DNA from 2 places in the Corynebacterium auriscanis genome. Region 2 is predicted to be linked to the other one. Evidence: predicted binding sites of a transcription regulator. Region 2 holds the regulator's gene; the other holds the start of a gene.
What was found. The regulator LexA, encoded in region 2, represses DNA repair genes until DNA is damaged. The targets are predictions, from matches to a motif close to CGAACANNTGTTCG.
Positions count from the first base shown of each region.

Region 1: a site for LexA is predicted at 1,110-1,123, ahead of CAURIC_RS04255 (HNH endonuclease signature motif containing protein). Genes of this name have one in related genera too.

Region 1 is NZ_CP047046.1:1,019,092-1,022,167, forward strand. It holds gene CAURIC_RS04255 (HNH endonuclease signature motif containing protein) at 1-1,067, opposite strand, end outside; gene CAURIC_RS04260 (amino acid ABC transporter ATP-binding protein) at 1,427-2,179, opposite strand; gene CAURIC_RS04265 (amino acid ABC transporter permease) at 2,302-3,076, opposite strand, start outside.
Region 2 is NZ_CP047046.1:1,388,830-1,391,905, forward strand. It holds gene nrdR (transcriptional regulator NrdR) at 6-467, opposite strand; gene CAURIC_RS05835 (hypothetical protein) at 587-1,024, opposite strand; gene lexA (transcriptional repressor LexA) at 1,340-2,164, shown strand; gene CAURIC_RS05845 (DeoR/GlpR family DNA-binding transcription regulator) at 2,275-3,076, shown strand, end outside.

The DNA.
Region 1 (3,076 bases), 370 kb from region 2:
CTCTCATTCGACGCCTCCCCGGCCCCCGCGAGGTGCGTAATGCGGGTCAGCCAGTGCTGGCTGGCCGCGTTTGCCAACCAGTGGCCTTCGCCGAATACCTTATCGAGTGGGAGCCCACCCGTGTTCTGGAATAGGTGAAGCACCACCTCGGCGTCGATGTTGCCTCGGATGAGCTCCAGCAGCGCAGCTCCTTGGGTGATTCCGTGAACTTTGGCGGCATTGCGTACGGCACGCGAGATTTCGATGCCCTCGAGTTTGCCCACTGTGAAGGTGAAAGTGGTGTTGTGTTCACTGCGGTCGTCCACGTGAAAGCTGCCCGCGCCACTTTCATAGTCGTCCGCGGGGGTTGGAGCGTCCTTGTCTGGATCCTCTTCGGGAATGGGGCGCGAAATGGGGTCCAGCTCATCGATGAGTTCGGTGAGTTTGAGGTCAATCCATCGCAGCGTGCGCATTGCTTGATCCCTACGGGTGGGTTGAAGTAGTTCAACCGTGGCGGCGTCGATGAGGTGGCGGCGCTCGGCGCGTACAACTTCAAGGTGTTCGCAGATGCGGTGCATGAGTTGAAGGCAGAAGGCTCCCTCGTCGAACATCGCGGCAACGAGGGGGAAGTGCCGCAGGGTAAGGCCGATGGTCGCGAGCTGGTCGGCGCGGTAGTTTGTCAGGCCGGCGCGCGAGTAGATGCGGGTGTTGTGGTCAGGAATGTAGTCGTCCTCACTGGGGCAGGCCATCCGTACGGCTTGGAGGTGCAGCTTGTTGATCTGCACGAAGGTCTGACTCAGCGGATCTTTTGGATCCAACACTCTCCAAGACGGTTCACAAGAGCATTCGGGAGCGTCCTCGGCGGTGCGGGGGCAGTCGATATCTAATTCGTATTGCTGTTCTAATTCCTTGTGTGGTTCTGGTTGGTTGCCACCGTTTTCGGTAGGTTTTCCCACGTCAGCAGGGGAGCAGGCGGTTCCATTCGATTCTGGGTGATCGTGTGGATTAAAGCCGTCAGCAGCTTGTTCTGCCGGTAGTTCGTGGTTGTTGTGAGGTTGGTGGTCGTGTGGTTCCCCTTGAAACATCATTTCCCCTGATGGTTCGCCCTTTTCTTAAACTAACCATATTTTAGAACACCCATTCGCCTTACGTCAATAGCCCGGCGAAACTTTTTTAGACATTTTTAAGGTGCGGGGAATTGGGAGCAGAGGGTATTGAAACGAGCCGCAGTGGTGTGAAACGAGCCGCAGTGGTGTGAAGCGAGCTGCGAGGGTGTGAAACGAGCTGCGAGGGTGCCCCCAAAAAAAACTACCCACGGGCTGAATACCCTACCGACTGGCCGCGAACTCTGCCCATTGGCCACGCAACCCAGCCGGCCACCCCCAAAAACACCCTACCCGCCGGCCGCGCACCCAGCCGGCCCGTCACCTGGGCCCCCTCAAAAAACCTACAGAATGCTAGACAGGAATTCCTGCGTGCGCCGGTTTTGGGGGTTGCCGATGACTTCCGTAGCCGGGCCGATCTCCTGAATTACACCGGCATCCATGAACGCTACCGTGTCGGCGACTTCGCGGGCGAAGCCCATCTCGTGGGTCACTACCAGCATCGTCATGCCGTCGTTGGCTAGGTCCCGCATCACTCCCAGCACCTCGCCTACGAGCTCGGGGTCCAGGGCGCTCGTGGGTTCGTCAAAGAGCATCAACTTCGGTCGCATCGCCAGCGCACGCGCAATCGCCACGCGCTGCTGCTGACCGCCGGAAAGCTGCACGGGGTACGCCTCTGCTTTGTGTGCCAACCCCACGCGCTCCAGCAGCTGCCGTGCGTAGGCCTCCGCAGTCTCGCGGGATTCGCCCCTCACCTGCATGGGTGCCTCGATGATGTTCTCCAGCACGGTCCGGTGCGTGAAAAGGTTGAAGTGCTGGAACACCATACCGATATCAACGCGCTGTTTCGCGGCGTCCTTCTCGGAAATCTCGTATAGCGTGCCGTTCTTCTCGCGGTAGCCGATCAATTCGCCGTCGACTTCAATGCGACCGGCCGTGGGCTTTTCCAGGTGATTAACGCACCGCAGCAACGTGGACTTGCCGGAACCACTTGGACCGATGAGGCACGTCACCGTCCCCGTGGGTACCTGCAGATCGATGCCCTTGAGTACCTCGATGCGCCCGTAACGCTTCCACAGGTTACGGATATTGATCATCGGGGACTCGCCCGCACGGCTGGCCGCACCCGCACTACTATCTCCATTCACGCTCAGTTCCGCTTTCTCTTGGTTGGTCTTTTGGGGTGTTGACGCCCCCTCGTGCTTGCCCGTCATCGCCATTACCTCGTTCCCACGCTTCCATTGGCGCCGTCCACCGTGACATTGCGTGGTGGGATGCCTTCGGCGTCGGCTAAAGCAGCTAACTGGCGCCCGGTGAGCTGCCGCGACGAACCGCGGGAGAAGTATCGCTCTAAGAAGTACTGGCCGACCATCAGCAGGCTGGTGATAACCAGGTACCACGTGGCTGCAACCAGCAACAGCGGGACGGGCAGGAACAGGATGTTGGAAATGTCGGTGGTGCGCCCGTAGAGCTCGCCTGCGTAGGGAATCGCGATGACCAGGGAGGTGGTCTTTAGTAGGCTGATGAACTCGTTGCCTGTCGGCGGGATGATAATGCGCATCGCCTGTGGCAATACGGTGCGGCGCATGTTCTGCCACCACGTCATGCCCAGTGCCTTGGATGCTTCCGATTGTCCCTCGGGCACCGCTTGGATACCAGCGCGGACGATTTCTGCCATGTAGGCGGCCTCATTTAGGCCCAGACCTACCACTGCCAGCAGGAACATGTTGGTCAGGAATGCCTGTAGGTCAATCTCGGCGAACCCCAGGCTGATGGATTGGTACAGCGACCCAAGCAGTCCCCAGAACACCAGCTGCACATAGATTGGTGTGCCACGGAAGATCCACAGGTACAACCACGCCACTGATTGCAGCACCGGGTTCGGCGACATGCGCAGGACCGCCACGATGGCCCCCAGGATCACGCCGATCAGCATGGAGAACACGGTCAATGCAATCGTGCGCACCGCGGCCACTGCTACGCGCGTATCCAGA
Region 2 (3,076 bases):
TGGCCTTACTGGCAGCCGTCGGTACGGTGCGCGCGGAGGGATTCAATTTCCCGTTCGAAGTCGTCTGCACTGGAAAACGACTTGTAGACGGAGGCGAAGCGCAGATAAGCAACCTCGTCCAGGGTTCGTAGCGGGTCCAGAATCGCCAAACCGATATCGTTAGCTTGAACTTGGGATCCGTGCTGGGCACGTATGGATTGTTCCACCTGTTGTGCCAACACCTTAAGGGCATCGTCGGACACTTCCCGACCTTGACAGGCCCGCCGGACGCCTTTGATGAGCTTGTCGCGGCTGAATTCCTCCGTCACCCCGTTGCGCTTGGTGACCAACAAGATGCTGCGTTCTAGTGTGGTGAAGCGGGTGGCACACTTGTTGCACTCACGGCGCCGGCGGATCGCCACGCCGTGATCGACGGTGCGGGAGTCGACCACTTTCGAGGATTGGGAACTACAAGACGGACACAACACGGCCTTAATGCTAGTCCCACACCCAAATCCCAGAACAGTGGGCCGGAAAAACGCGGAACCTTTGGCTGCTGAAAGCCCCCGCCCCGCGGTTTTCCTACTCTCTATGACTCGCCCCTGAATTACTTCATCTGTGCTATTTGCGCTGGAGCTGTTCCCGACAATTGCACGGGCTCTTCGGCTACCACCGGCGCCAAGGTAATGGAAAGGAAAATAGCCGAGGTGGAAATGATAACTCCGCCCGGAGATGACACTATAGCCAAGGTGCGGCGACGAATACGTTCGAGCAAACCCAATCGCTTCGAATGCGTTCGACAATGAGAGGTGGCTAAGATATGACCGCTCGCCACGCTACGGGGTGCCCGTTCCAATACTGGACCGGCGAAACGCGTGTTCGAACCTCCACGAGAATCCTCTTGCTCCCACTGGGGTTTAACGGTGTGAGGTCGCCGCACTCCTGCGGTGCGCGGTACGCGGCGACCTTCCACGATCGCATACCCCCGTTGCTGATTGTTCAGGTCTGCTAGGGGACGACGGGAAAAAATAACCGGAGTGGACATGTCATAACCTCTTTCTTAGTGTTCTTACTAGCCAAATAAACGGAAGCGCTCCGAAGAGTGCTCCGGTTGCCCATAGCCCGCCGGGTAACCCGGCTGAAAGCTTGCGATCGTCACATTACGAACCAGGGACGACAACCCAGCCTCGAACAACCACATTTTCGCTCTTCTGTTCTATTATGACGACAATTCACACGCTAGCACGGTTGTTCGATTGTTGTCGAGTGTTTTTTCGAACATTTTTCGAACACCTATGCCAAAACTGTCCGCAACTGCGGTAGTGTAAGAATCGATGAGTCATCAAAGTTAGGAGCCCCCATGTCGCCCGCCGGCAGCCAGAAACCCCGATCTGCGAACCCAAAGTCCACCGATAATTCACCCATTACGCCCCCCACCCCATTGCCCAACTCCAGCACGCCACCGCGTCGCGGACGGCCCAAAAAATCCGATGCCGATCGTAGGGCCGAAAAGGCTCAGGGGCGGAAGCAACCCACGGAGCGCCAGCGTCGCATTCTAGAGGTCATTCAAAATTCAAAGAGCTTGCGCGGATATCCCCCAAGTATTCGTGAAATCGCCGATGCAGTCGGCCTGCAGTCAACCTCGTCGGTCTCCTACCACCTCAATTTGCTTGAGGAAGCCGGTTACCTGCGACGTGAGGATAAGAAACCGCGCGCCGTAGACGTTCGTGAATATGAAAAGCGTGGCAAGAAGACCCCAGGGCGCAAACCCGGCCGTCAACCTCGCTCTGAAGGTGATGAAAACCTGCCTGAGGCGACCTACGTCCCCGTTGTCGGGCAGATTGCTGCTGGCAACCCCATCCTCGCGGAGCAAAACGTGGAAGCTCACTTTCCACTTCCGGGTGAGTTGGTGGGGGGCGGAGAACTCTTCCTGCTCCAGGTTGTCGGCGATTCCATGCGGGATGCGGGCATTCTCAACGGTGACTGGGTCGCTGTACGTTCCCAGTCCACCGCTGACTTTGGTGACTTCGTTGCAGCGATGATTGATGGCGAAGCGACCGTGAAGGAATTCCACAAAGATTCTGAGGGACTGTGGCTGCTCCCCCACAACGATCTGTTCGAGCCAATCCCAGCCGAGCACTCCCAAATACTTGGCAAAGTTGTCGCCGTGCTCCGCAAAATCTAACACTCGCCACCCCCGTTCCCCGGCACTCACGCCCGGGGTTCAACTACCTCGCTAGAATTTGTTCGACAGGCCAAAAGTAGTCGGCATATTCCCAGCAAGGAGCGACAGGAGTGCAATCCACCGAACGCAGACGACAGATTGTCTCCCTCGCCGCGGTGCAAGGTCGAGTCACAGTCAACGAACTTGCCGATCGTTTTCGCGTAACGGCCGAAACTATTCGTCGCGACCTCGCCGCCCTCAATGACAGCGGGCTGCTTTATCGCGTACACGGCGGGGCCGTACCCGTGCCTAAGTACCACACTGAATACACCAGTGTGGAAACCCGCTCGAAAGCTAGTATTCAGGCCAAACTGGCCATCGGCCGAGAAGCCGCACAGCATCTGCCTAAACCCGGTTCGACTATTTTTCTCGATGCCGGCACAACCACGGGCGTGCTGGCCGACTACCTAGCCGAACAGTCTGTCAGGGGCAACGCCCCCCATCTGATCGACGCAGACGGTGACGGAATCTCTCCCGGCCAGGCAGAGTCCCGCCGGGATCACTCATCGCCCACCCCCAACAGCGGGGCTACCACGCACTTTCCCCCACTGCGGGTGATCACCAACTCCCTCCACATTGCCTACCGATTGGCAAACACGCCCTCCATTGACATTTTGCTTATCGGCGGTGACGTGCGCCCTCAATCCCGTGCCGTCGTTGGTCCCATCGCCACCCGACAACTGGGTGTGCTTCACGCGGATGTCGCTTTCATCGGTACAAACGCACTCACCATGGCACATGGGCTTTCTACTCCCGACGCCGCGGAGGGAGCAATCAAGCGCTGCATGGTCACCAATGCCGACCGTGTCGTCGCCCTATGCGATTCCTCAAAGTTCGGCTTGGACTACCTGGTCAGTTTTGCCTCCATTGACG